3 regions of the Streptomyces sp. NBC_00448 genome follow, and region 1 is predicted to be linked to each of the others. Evidence: riboswitches for the same ligand, from Rfam matches in the RefSeq annotation. Region 1 holds a riboswitch; each other region holds the start of a gene.
What was found. A riboswitch is a leader RNA that binds a small molecule or an ion and turns the genes downstream of it on or off. The one in region 1 is predicted to bind cyclic di-AMP.
Positions count from the first base shown of each region.

Region 2: linked by a shared signal. The riboswitch ahead of OG370_RS25875 (C40 family peptidase) and the one ahead of OG370_RS18130 (M23 family metallopeptidase) in region 1 are both predicted to bind cyclic di-AMP.
Region 3: linked by a shared signal. The riboswitch ahead of OG370_RS01985 (C40 family peptidase) and the one ahead of OG370_RS18130 (M23 family metallopeptidase) in region 1 are both predicted to bind cyclic di-AMP.

Region 1 is NZ_CP107913.1:4,301,750-4,305,967, forward strand. It holds gene OG370_RS18120 (helix-turn-helix transcriptional regulator) at 1-320, shown strand, start outside; gene OG370_RS18125 (MBL fold metallo-hydrolase) at 424-1,416, shown strand; gene OG370_RS18130 (M23 family metallopeptidase) at 1,599-2,699, opposite strand; cyclic di-AMP (ydaO/yuaA leader) riboswitch at 2,712-2,849, opposite strand; gene OG370_RS18135 (N-acetylmuramoyl-L-alanine amidase) at 3,244-3,870, shown strand; gene OG370_RS18140 ((Fe-S)-binding protein) at 3,878-4,218, opposite strand, start outside.
Region 2 is NZ_CP107913.1:6,001,021-6,005,238, reverse strand. It holds gene OG370_RS25880 (C40 family peptidase) at 195-1,313, shown strand; cyclic di-AMP (ydaO/yuaA leader) riboswitch at 1,505-1,659, shown strand; gene OG370_RS25875 (C40 family peptidase) at 1,667-2,734, shown strand; gene OG370_RS25870 (class I SAM-dependent methyltransferase) at 2,834-3,595, opposite strand; gene OG370_RS25865 (hypothetical protein) at 3,601-3,960, opposite strand.
Region 3 is NZ_CP107913.1:418,667-422,884, reverse strand. It holds gene OG370_RS02000 (hypothetical protein) at 1-184, shown strand, start outside; gene OG370_RS01995 (permease) at 293-1,483, shown strand; gene OG370_RS01990 (hypothetical protein) at 1,480-1,710, shown strand; gene OG370_RS01985 (C40 family peptidase) at 1,896-2,393, opposite strand; cyclic di-AMP (ydaO/yuaA leader) riboswitch at 2,397-2,528, opposite strand; gene OG370_RS01980 (hypothetical protein) at 3,035-3,370, opposite strand; gene OG370_RS01975 (ATP-dependent Clp protease proteolytic subunit) at 3,377-4,042, opposite strand.

The DNA of each region.
Region 1 (4,218 bases):
TCCGGCGCGACCCGGTGGTGGGACCGTGCTACGACGCCCCGACCACGGAGTACCTCCAGCCGCGTGCGGAGGGGGCGCGGCCGCTGCTGCACCCCGAACTCGGCCCGGGCTGGGCGACGATGTGCGCGGCCGGGCCGTTCGGAGTGCCGGGCGGACGGCTGATGTTCGTACTCTTCGACCCGGGCGAGCGGCCGCGGCCGCAGGAGCCGATGCACGCTCCCGCGACGACGGGTCCGGTGGACCTCGACACAGGTCCTGACTCCGGTCCTGGCCCCTACGCAGGTCCTGGTTCCGATCCTGGTCCCGGTTCCGTAGGTTGAGCCCGGTTCCGTAGGTTGAGCCCGCGCCCGCGCGCGGCTCCGTACCCGGCGACGACCATCCCCGCGATTGCCTTCCGCCACGACATCAGCAGACTGGGACGACATGAGCATCGAACCACCGCGCAGCCTGAGGGCGTTGACGCCCGCGGTCCACGCATGGCTGCCCGACGGCCACGACACCTGGGGCCTGGCCAACTGCATCCTGATCACCGACCAGGACAGCGCGCTCCTGGTCGACACCCCCTACACCACGGACCTGACGCGACACCTCCTGAACCTCACCGCCGAGGTACTCCCGCCGGGCGTCGCCATCACCACGGTCGTCAACACCCATGGCAACGGCGACCATTCGTACGGCAACGGGGTGTTCACGGCGGCCGGGGCGGAGGTGGTCAGCACCGACGCCAACAGCGAGCACCTGTGCAAGGAGCCGAGCCCGGCCCAACTCGCCCGCCTGGTGGCGGAGAGCGACCCGGACACGCCGCTCGGCGCGTACCTCCACCGGCACTTCAGCCGCTACGGCGACTTCGGGGTGAGCGAGGCCGTGCCGCCGACCCGCACCTTCAACGGTCGACTCGACCTCGCAGTCGGCGGTGTGGCGGTCGAGTTGATCGAGGTCGGTCCCGCGCACACGGCCGGCGACCTGATCGTCAACCTGCCCGGCGAGGGCGTGGTCTGCTCCGGCGACGTCATCTTCTGCGAGGACCACCCGGTGCACTGGGCCGGGCCGCTCGACGAGATCCACCGGGCGGTCCAGCGGGTGCTGGCGTGCGAACCGCGCATCATCGTGCCCGGGCACGGTCCCGTCATGACGCCCGCGGACGTGGCCGCCAACGCGGAGTACCTGCTCCGGATCCGCGACCGTATCCACGCCTCCCACGCGGCCGGCCATCCGCTCGCCCAGGCCGCGGCCGAGCTGATCGCCGCCGAGACCAACCCCCGCTGGGGGCTCACCGAGCGGCTCGCCATCCTCACCGCGCTCGAGTACCGCGTCCTGGACGCCGACACGTCCCCGGTCGACATGATCTCCCTGGTCGACCTCGCCGCCCGCCACGCGGCACCGGCCCCGCAGACCGCCAAGTCGCCTGCGCTGTGACGGACTCCCCCGCGTCCCCGGTCAGGGGCGCGGGGAACGGTCCGAGCACGGCGCGCCGCCAAAGCCGACGGCCCCGGCGCCGGGGGGGTGGTCGCCAGGGCCGCCGGGGCGGTGGGGCCGGTCATACGGAAGGAACGCGGGGTCGCCGGGCTCCGCTCGTCCGCTCGACGCGGGCAGCCTCGCTAGACGGTGACGTCGTGCGCGCGCAGCCAGGGCAGCGGGTCCACGGGGGCGCCGCCGTCGGGGCGGACCTCCAAGTGGAGGTGCGGCGCGGGCACGTTGCCGGTCGCGCCGACCCGGCCGATCGTGTCGCCGGTGGTGACCCGGCCGTCGGTGACGACCATGGTCGACAGGTGGCAGTACCTCAACTCGGTGCCGTCGTCGAGGGTGAGGACGACCCGGTAGCCGTCGCTGCCGGCCCAGCCCGCGGAGGTGACGGTGCCGCCGTGCACGGCGTGCACGGGGGTGCCGGTCGGCGCGGTGAAGTCCTGCCCGTTGTGCAGGTTGGCCCAGGGGTCGGTCTCGCCGAAACCCGCGCCGAGCGCGGCGCAGGCGACCGGCTTGATGTAGGAGGCGGCCAGCCGGGCGAGGCGCTCGGCCTCGGCGCGGGCCGCCGCGGCGGCTTCCTCGCGGGCCTTCTCCTCGGCCGCGGCCTTCGCCGCGGCGACCTGCTCGCGCACCTTGCGCTCGGCGGCCTCGCGGGCGGCCTGCTCGGCCGCCACCTTCTCGACCGCTTCGCGCTCGGCGCGGGCCGTGGCCTCGCGCTGGGCGGCGACCTGGCCGAGGATGCGGGCACACAGCGCCTCGCCGGGATCGGCGGGGGCGGTCCCGGCGTCGCCGGTCCGGCCGGTCGCGGTGGTGTCGGCGATCTCGGGTTCGGCAACGGGCCGCGGCAGCAGCGTCGTTGCCTCGGCCTGCGCGGGAGCGGGGGCGATCGGCTCGGCCGGAGCGGGGGCCGGTGCGGGTGCCGGGGCCGGCGCCGCGGGCACGGTCAGCGCCGTCGGGTCGTACGTCGGCAGGCCGGCGAGCGCGGCGCCACCCGGTCCGGCGTCCGGCAGCGGGTACGGCGCGGGGCGCCCGGCGGGCTCGACGGCCGGCGCGGGGGCCAGGCCCGCCGCTCCGGCACCGGCGAACGCGGCGAACGCGGGAGCCGGGACGCTGGAAGTGCCGCTGGCAGCAAGGGCGTTGGCCCGCTGACGCGGAAGTCGGAAATCTTCCCGCTCCTGGCCGGCGATGTCGCCGTCAGGCCGGGCGGGGGCGTAGGCAAGCTGGTCGGACGCCACGACGGGCGCTCTCCTTTCCTTCCCTCTCGCCTACCGGGTTAGCTGACGGGTTCGGAGGAAGAAGGTCTCCTACGGGCCTGACTACTGCCCGATTCACCCCATTTTCACGGGTCCCCGGTTCCCGCGGACGGGATTCGGCAAGCGCGCGGTCCGCCGTCCTGGCGGCGGCGGTGACGACCGCGCTGCGTTATCGAACGTTAATAGAGCCGGAGGCGTTTTCCAAGCCGAATCGGAGAGTTGGGCATGGGAACAAAACGCGCAGGGTATAGGGAGAGTAGGCAAATCGGTCAGGCGATGTGGCCGGGCGGTGATGTGAGCGTGCATCAGTCGTTATCCGAACGGGGGCCAGTGTGATTACTTTGCGTGAGTGGGCGAACTCGGCGCGCAGGCGGCTGCGCGGGGCCGTGCGGCAGGTCCGCCAATGGCGTGGACCTCTGCCATTGCGCGAACCGCTTGGCAGGCCAAGGACCCGGGCCCCACGATGGGCGAGCCCGATGTTCTTGTCATGGACTCGACCACCTCGCGACCTCTCAGGGAGCCCGCCATGGAACGCCCCAGCAGCCCCCGACTCCCCCACACCCGAAGGTCCTTGCTGCGCGGCGGCCTCGCGCTGGGTGCCGCCGCGGGCGCCGCGTTCGCCGGCGAGCTGTGGACCGGCAGCGGCCGTGCCGCGGCGGCGGCCACCGTCGACTACCCCGGCGCCACCTGGGCTCCGGCCAGCACCGCCAACTACACGGCGTCCAACCGCCCTTCCACCTACGCGATCGACATGGTCGTCATCCACGTCACCCAGGAGACCTTCGCCGACACCATCACCCTCTTCCAGGACCCCGCCCACGCCGCCACGGCGCACTACGTGGTGCGCTCGGCCGACGGCGCCATCGACCAGTGCGTCCGCGAGCATGACGTGGCCTGGCACGCCGGCAACTGGGACTACAACACCCGCAGCATCGGCATCGAGCACGAAGGCTGGGTCGACGACGCGTCCTGGTTCACCGACGCGATGTACCACTCCTCCGCCGCCCTCACCGCCGAGATCTGCGACAAGTACGGCATCCCGAAGGACCGTCAGCACATCATCGGCCATGTCGAGGTGCCGGGCACCGACCACACCGACCCGGGCCCGAACTGGGACTGGGTGCGCTACATCCGCCTGGTCAACGGCGGCTGACCGCCACTCAGCTCTCTGCTTCGGCCTCTGCCTCGGCCCTCGGCCGGGGCCGGCGCGGCACGGGCAGGGGGGTGCCGGGGCCGTCCAGGGCGTCGGCGAGGAGGCGTTCGGCGGGGATGCCGCGGATCGCCGCGTCCAGCACCTGCACGGTGTGGGCGACCGGCATCCGCTCGCCCATCCCGGCGAGGGTGCCGGCCACCTGCATCCAGCAGCCCGGGTTGGCGGTGACCATCAGCCGGGCGCCGGTGGACAGCACCGCGCGTGCCTTGCGCTCGCCCAGCTCCCGGGCCGGTTCGGGGTGCAGCAGGTTGTATGTCCCCGCGCTGCCGCAGCAGATCTCCGGCTCCG
Region 2 (4,218 bases), 1.7 Mb from region 1:
GGCGCCCGGGCCTGCCGGAAAGCGGCCTCCCGGGTAGCCCGATTACCACGCTGCGTGACGGCCGCGCCCGCTTCGGCAAAAGATTACGAAAAGGTATCGGGCCTATCGGACATCGCCCTTCCCAGGTGCGCCGGGCGTTGGCTAGCGTGCCGCACCAGCCGGAACCGGCAGCGTCCGAGAGGAGTCCGCGCGCCATGGCGACGCACCGTAAGGCTCGTACCGCGCTACTCAGCACCCCCGGTCCGCGTGCGGCCGTGGGGCTCACCACGGCGGCGCTGGCCACTGTGACGCTGCTCAGCGAGAGCGCGAGCGCCACCCCCGCTCCCACCAAGCCCAAGCAGCCGTCGATCAGCACGGTCAAGAAGCAGGTCGACTCCCTCAACCAGCAGGCCGAGGCCGCCACCCAGAAGTACGACCAGGCGCAGGAGCAGACCGACCAGCAGAACACCAAGGTCAACAAGCTGCTCGCGCAGGTCGCCCAGAAGACGCAGAAGCTCAACGACTCCCGGCGCGTGCTGGGCGAGTTCGCGGCGGCGCAGTACCGCAGCGGCGGCGACCTGACCACCACCCGCTACCTGCTGTCGGAGAACCCGCAGGACCTCGCGAACGAGATCCACCTCGCCGACGTGATGGGCAAGCGGCAGCAGGCGGCGGTCGAGGACTACCAGACCCAGCAGGTCGCGGTCACCCAGCAGCGGATCGAGGCGGCCAAGAGCCTGGCCTCGCTGACCGCGCAGCAGGGGCAGCTCAAGTCCGCCAAGCAGGACGTGCAGACGAAGCTGGGCGCGGCGCAGAAGCTTCTCAACAGCCTCAACGCGCAGGAGAAGAAGCGGCTGGCGGAGCTTCAGGCCAAGCAGGAGGCCGAGGCGAAGGAGAAGGCGAAGAAGCTCGCCGCGCAGGAGAAGCAGAAGGCGGAGGCCGCCGCGAAGGCCGCCGCGGCCAAGGGCACCGACGCGCCGGTCAACTCCTCGGCCGCCGACCAGGCCATCGCCTTCGCCCGGAAGCAGATCGGCAAGCCGTACGTGTGGGGCGCGACCGGCCCCGACTCGTACGACTGCTCGGGGCTGACCCAGGCCGCCTACAAGGCCGCCGGGATCGACCTGCCGCGCACCACCTACGACCAGGTGGACGTGGGCACCCGGGTGTCGGAGGCCGACCTGCAGCCGGGCGACCTGATCTTCTTCTACAGCGACGTCAGCCACGTCGGCCTCTACATCGGCAACGGCGAGATGATCCACGCCCCGCACACCGGCACCGTGGTGAAGGTCGCGCCGATTACCGAGATGCCCTTCTACGGGGCCGTCCGTCCGTAATGGAGCATCCCGACCGGGTCGCCACCCGATGACCCGGATGACCGATAAGGCGCCCGGGCGAAGTGTCCGGCAAAACCCAAGGTCACAAAGCGATTTCGGTCACATTGCAATCCAAACTTCCCAAGACCCGGCGAAGTTGACTACGGTAGCCCGCTAGGTGGTGCGCCTCCCGTCGGCGAAGGTCCGGCAGCGAACCATCTCCGCCTAATCCGGCCGGCGGCCGGAACCGGGGACCCACAGGCACTTTGGGGTGAATCGGGGTGGACGCGACGAGCGTTCGACCCGTAGGGCGACCTTCCCCGCCCGAACCCGTCAGCTAACCCGGTCGGCGGTACCCGGAAGGAGTCGTCTCCTTGGCGTCGCATCGCAAGCCGCGTACCCCGATACTCGCGTCGACCGGCACACGGGCCGCCGTCGGTATCACCACCGCGGCCCTGGCCTCGGTCACCTTGATGAGCGAGACCGCGAACGCGGCGCCCGCGAAGCCCTCCATCGCCGAGGTCAAGAAGCAGGTCGACTCGCTGAACGAGCAGGCCGAGGTCGCCACGCAGAAGTACGACCAGGCCCAGGAGGACACGGCGGCGCAGCGCACCAAGACCAACCAGCTGCTCGCCCAGGTCGCCGACAAGACCCAGCAGATGAACGAGTCCCGGCGGGTGCTGGGGCAGTTCGCCGCCGAGCAGTACCGCACCGGCGGTTTCGGCGCCACCACGCAGCTGCTCTTCTCGGACGACCCGGAGAGCTTCCTCTCGCAGAACCACCTGCTGGACCGGATGACCGCCACGCAGGAGCAGGCGCTCAAGACGTTCAAGATCCAGCAGGAGCAGGCGTCGGTCCAGCGGGCCCAGGCCACCGCGAGCCTCAAGAAGCTGACCGGTTCGCAGAGCACGCTCGCCACGCAGAAGAAGAACCTGCAGACGAAGCTCGCCGCCGCGCAGAAGCTGCTCAACAGCCTCAACGCGGAGCAGAAGAAGAAGCTCGCCGCGATGCAGCCCAAGACGTCGACCTCTTCGTCGTCCTCGTCCTCGTCGTCCGGCTCCAGCTCGACCTACAAGTACAACGGGCCCGCGTCCGGCCGCGCCGCCGCCGCGATCCAGTTCGCGCTCGCCCAGCGCGGCAAGCCGTACTACCGCGGCGCCACCGGCCCGGACTCGTACGACTGCTCGGGGCTGACCCAGGCCGCCTACAAGGCCGCCGGGATCACCATCGGGCGCACCACCTGGGACCAGGTCAAGGACGGCACCGCGGTCTCCAAGGCCGATCTGCGCCCGGGCGACCTGGTGTTCTTCTACTCCGGCATCAGCCACGTCGGGATCTACATCGGCAACGGCAACATCGTGCACGCCCCGCACACGGGCGCGACGGTCGAGGTCGCCCCGATGGACTGGATGCCGTTCGCGGCGGCCCGCCGCATCGCGTAAGCGGGCGTGCGGCGGCGAAACGCCGTCAGCACGTAAGGGTAAGGGCCGGTCTCCAGGAGACCGGCCCTTACTCATGGCCTTCGTGCCCCACCCCGCGGCTCAGGCCAGCACCAGCAGGTCCATCCAGCTCGTCGCCGGCGCCGCCGGATCGGCCGCCCGCAGCCGTGCCATGCCGCGCTCGAAGTCCTCGTCGCTCAGCGCCCGCAGCTTCGAGTCGGTGTCCCGGCGCAGCAGGCCGGCGTAGTGCCCGAGGCTCGGCGCGCTCTCCTGCGGTACGGCGACCAGTCGGCGCCGTACGAACCCGGCGGCCGCGAAGTCGGCGCAGACGCCGTCCACCGTCCGGTAGCCGTCGATCTCCGCCACCGTCTCGGGGAAGAAGCGGACCCGCAGGTCGCGGTCGGCCCGGCCGGGGAAGAGGTTGCGGATCAGCACCGGCGCGCCGGGCTTCAGGGCGCGGCGCAACTCGCGGGCGGCGGCGGGCAGATCGGGGATGTGGTGCAGCACCGAGCCGAGCCAGGCCGCGTCCGCGCCGCCGTCCGGCACCGGCAGCGCGTCGGCCCGGCCGGCCAGGGCCTCGATGCCGGGGCGGCCGTCCGTCGCGGGGACCCGCGGGATGAGCGCGCGCATCGCCTCGGCCGGTTCGACCGCCACGACGTGGACGCCGAACCAGTCGTGCAGCGCGGCCGCGAAACCCCCGGTGCCGGCGCCGACGTCGAGCACGGTCATCCCGGGGGTGAGCCCGGCCGTCGCCTCGATCGCCGTCTCGATCGCCGCCCGCCACGCGGCCAGCCCGGCGCGCGGGACCTCGCGGGCCAGCCGGTACTGCTCGGCGGTGGCGCGGTCGTAGGAGATGCCGGTCATCGCGGTCAGGTCCAGAGCACGGCGATGAAGATGTTGACGACGGTCAGGCCGCCGACCGCGCCGAAGGTGGCCGCGTCGACCTTCTCCTCGTCGCGCTTGACGTAGACGAGCCCGAGGATCACCAGCAGCACGACCAGTTTGATGCCCAGCTTCACGTTGCTGAGGTGCCGGTCGTCGGCGTGTGCGAGGCCGACCAGCGCCACCCCGGTGACGAGCATCGTGCCGGCCCCGTAGAGCATGCCGGGCACGAACCGCGGCTCGGCGCTGCCCCGGCCCATCGCCTTGAGTTGGGTGAGGAAGCCGCCCAGCAGCGCCGCGATGCCGATGATGTGCAGTCCGACAAAGACATTGATGAGGGTGTCCATGGGCCGGACCCTACGGCGCGTATAGCAGCGCACGGCGGGCGGGGTGCCGTATCGCGGGCTTCGGTCGGCGGGCGCCCGGATGCGGGCGGGTCACCCGTCGAACGGCGGTCGAATCCGGTCGGCCGCGGCGGAAAGCGGGCAGTCCCGGACACCTGGCCCGGGCGGCCCCCGGAGCAGGTTTAGCGTCACTGGCGGGTGGCCGGTTCCCCTTCGCCGTCGGTACGTCGGCGGCGCGGCCGCCCTGCCGACGTCCGGCGG
Region 3 (4,218 bases), 3.9 Mb from region 1:
CTTCCACCAGGGCGACGGCGCGTTCGCGCACCTGCACCCGACCGCGCGGGTGGACGGTGACCACGGCGGGCCGCAACTGTCCTTCCACGCGGAACTTCCCTCGGCCGGCGACTGGCGGCTCTTCCTGCAGTTCCGGACCGCCGGCACCCTGCACACCGCCGCACTGACGCTCGGCGTCGGCTGAACCGGTGGGGGCCGCCCTGTTGGCGGCCCCCACCCACGCCTCCGGGCCGCCCCGCGACCTCGCTCCGGCCCGCCCTTCAAGGAGCACCCGGCAGGGAAGGTTTCGTCCATGCACGCCGTACTGCACGCGCTGTCCATCACGGGCTCCATGACCTGGGAGATCACCTGGGCGCTGATCCTGGGCTTCACCCTGTCCGCCGTCGTCCAGGCGATCATCCGCAAGTCCACGGTGGTCGCGCTGCTCGGCGACGACCGCCCCCGCACCCTCGCCGTCGCCACCGGCCTGGGAGTCGCCTCCTCGTCCTGCTCCTACGCGGCGGTGGCGCTGGCGCGCTCGCTGTTCCGCAAGGGCGCCGACTTCACCGCCGCGATGGCCTTCGAGATCGCCTCCACCAACCTCGTCGTCGAACTCGGCGTGATCCTCGCGCTGCTGATGGGCTGGCAGTTCACGCTGGCCGAGTTCATCGGCGGCCCCGTCATGATCATCCTGCTCGCCGTGCTGTTCCGGCTGTTCCTGCGCGACCGCCTGCTGCGCCAGGCACGCGAGCAGGCCGAGCGCGGCGTGGCCGGGTCCATGGAGGGCCACGCCGCGATGGACATGTCCGTACGGGCGGAGGGCTCGTTCGCCCGCCGGCTGCTGTCCCGCGAGGGGGTCACCGCCACCGCCCACGTGTTCGTCATGGAATGGGCGGCGATCCTGCGCGACCTGGTCGTGGGGCTGCTCATCGCCGGCGCGATCGCGGCCTGGGTGCCGGACTCCTTCTGGCGGGCCTTCTTCTTCTCCGGCCACCCGCTGGCGTCCAAGCTGTGGGGACCGCTGATCGGGCCGCTCGTCGCGGTGGCGTCGTTCGTCTGCTCGATCGGCAACGTGCCGTTGGCGGTGGTGCTGTGGAAGGGCGGCATCAGCTTCGGCGGGGTGGTCGCGTTCATCTTCGCCGACCTGCTGATCCTGCCGATCCTGAACATCTACCGGAAGTACTACGGCGCACGCATGGCCCTGTTCGTCCTCGGCACCTTCTACCTCGCCATGGTCGTCGCGGGATACGTCGTCGAACTCCTCTTCGGCGGCCTCGGCCTGATCCCCGACCAGGCCGACGCGAAGATCCCCATGCAGGGCGTCAGATGGAACTACACCTCCTTCCTCAACATCGCCTTCCTCGTCCTGGCCGCCGCCCTCCTGGTGCCCTTCTTCCGGACCGGCGGCTCCGGGATGCTCCGCATGATGGGCGGCGCCCCCGACGCCGATGACGCCGAGCACGCGGATCACGCGGATCACGCGGATCACGCCGGGCACGGGTGACGGGGAAGGCGCTCAGACCGGTTCCGGGCACCCTGCCCTGGTGGGTCCGCGCGTCCGGCCCCGCCTCGCCGGGCTACTGGGGGGACGACTGTCTGCGGCACGCTGCCGTCGGCGACACCGGCCGTACCCTCACCGGCATCGCGGTCCTCCTCGCCGTGGCAGTGGCCGGCGGAGCGACGGCGGCCTGGCGGGTGTCCCGCGGGTGGGGCCGGGCCACGGCGATATGACGAGGCGTCAGCGGGTGGGGCCGTAGGCGCGCGGCGGGCACGGGCGGGCGCGTGGTTCGTGCCTGGGCGCGGACTTGGGCTCGGCTGGACCCTCGCGCCACCGTGGAGGGTGCCCGGGGCCCGGGCCGCGTCGACCGTCGGGGGCACGGTGAGCGTGCGGCCGAGTGCCCGGCCGCCGGGCGGCGTCAGTTCACCCGTCCGTACCAGACGCCGCTGGTCCAGATGTGTTCGAGCCGGACCGTGCTGCCGGTCTTCGGCGCGTGCCAGATGTTGCCGTCGCCCGCGTAGATCCCCACGTGGTAGACCGACGCGCCGGACGAGCCGCTGTGGAAGAAGACCAGGTCGCCCGCCCGGCGGGAACCCGCCGAGATGTGCGTGGTGCGGTTGTACTGGGCGGCGGCGGTGCGCGGCAGTTGCTCGCCCGCCTGCTTGAACGAGTACAGCGTCAGCCCCGAGCAGTCGAAGCGGTACGGCCCGGTGGCCCCCCACTGGTAGGGCGAGCCCTTCTTCGACGCGGCGATGCTCAGCGCCCTGGCGGCCATGGTGGCGGCGTCGGCCCGCTGGGCGTTGCCCGGCAGCAGGATCGGGACGGCGACGGCCGCTACGGTGAGCAGAGAGGCGGCTCCGAGCCGCGAGAGCCGGGAAGTGGCCGGCCGAAAGCAGATGCGGTTGGGCGTGCACATGCGCAACCCTTCGTCATCAGCCTGCGAAGGATGACCTGTCGGGTTCGGGCTGGCGAAGATGCCCGGCCGCATGCAAGCGGCTTCACCCCAAGGGTGCTCCGGAGCCCGCCGGAGACCGGTGGGCGCCGGAGCGACCCGTCGTGCTGGGTCCTCCGCTCCTGCCGTTGCACTCGTGTCGACCTGGCATCCGCGCGTCGGCAGGACTGGGCATCCGCACGGACCGCCCCGCCACGGCGGCGGGGGCTTGTCGTCACCACGGATGGTTACGCACACAACGGGGCGGCGCCGGGACAGAAACGCGCGATGTGAGCTTCATCACATTGCATCCACCCGGGTGAACCGCCGCCCCCGCGAGCTGCTCACGTACCCCCGCCGTACCCTCTGAACTGCGCTGACCGGTACCGGCGAAGCCGGAGTCCAGCCGACACGCGCAATCGCGCACCCGTTTGCCACGAGAACTTCCGATACGCCAATGGGCTGATGCGACCGGCGGTCGTGTCGCGGAAAACGGTGACACGCGGTGATGACGGGCGGGTTCGGCCGGGTGTGTGCGACCGCGCCGCCTCCGCGGTGCTGCCGCCTCCGTAGCGCCGCCGACGGTGCGGCCCGACTGCGTGCCGCCGACGGCGCGCTGCCGTGGTCTACGCCGACGGGCCGCCGCTGCCACCCGGGTCCGCCGCCGGCTCGGGTGCCACCGCGACCCGCGCGGCCCGCCGCTCCCCGTCCAGTACCCGCAGGGCGCGGCCGAGGGTGGCGTGGTGCAGGTCCGTCTCGCCGCGCAGGTGCATCACCGTGAGCGCGTCCCGCATCGCCAACGCCCGGCTGACGAGTGCCTGCGCGGCCCGTAGCGCCGAGTAGGTGTCAGTGGTGCGGGAGGGGTTGATCCGGCCGAGCAGGTCGACCAGTTCCAGATAGCAGTCGATGAGTTCGCCCTCGGAGCGCGTGAGGGCGGGCAGCGGCGGGAGTTCGGGCGCCACGCCGGCTCACCGCGGGCCGGTGCCGCGCGAGCCGTTGCCGGCCTTGCGGCTGGTGGTCAGCATGTCGGCCAGCCCGTACGCGACCGCCGCTTTCGCGTCGAAGATCGTGTCGCGTTCGAGGTCGGCGGAGATCCGCTCCGCCGGCTGGCCGGTGTGCCGGACCAGCAGGGCCTCCAACTGATCGCGGGTGCGCAGCATTTCGTTGGCCTGGATCTCCAGGTCCGAGGTGTCGCCCCGCACCACGTCGCCGAGCGAGGGCTGGTGGATGAGGATGCGCGCCCCCGGTGTGATCATCCGCTTGCCCGGTGCGCCCGCCGCCAGCAGCACCGCGGCCGCCGACGCGGCCTGCCCGATGCAGACCGTCGCCACGTCGCAGGTGACGAACTGCATCGTGTCGTAGATGGCGGTCATCGACGAGAAGGAGCCGCCGGGGGAGTTGATGTAGAGGTTGATGTCCTGGTCGGGCGAGGCGCTCTCCAGATGGATGAGTTGGGCCATCACGTCGTTGGCCGAGGTGTCGTCGATCTGCGTGCCCAGGAAGACGATGCGCTCCTGGAGCAGCTTGGAGTACGGGTCCATCGTGCGGACGCCGTTGCTGCTGCGCTCGGTGAACTCGGGCAGCACGTAACGGGCCGTGGGAGTCAGGGGAGAGGCGGACGCCAGGTGCGTCATGAAGCTCGGGGTCGCGGGCGTCGTGTGGTCGGTCATCGCACACCTCCGTAGGTGCCGCGTCGGCGCCCGCCGGCTCTGCCGCCGGTTCCGGGGTGGGAGCGGGGGCCGGCGCGGACGTCGGTCGCGGCATCAAGCCGTCAGGTCAAAATGTACAGGACGTACATCTCGTTATGATG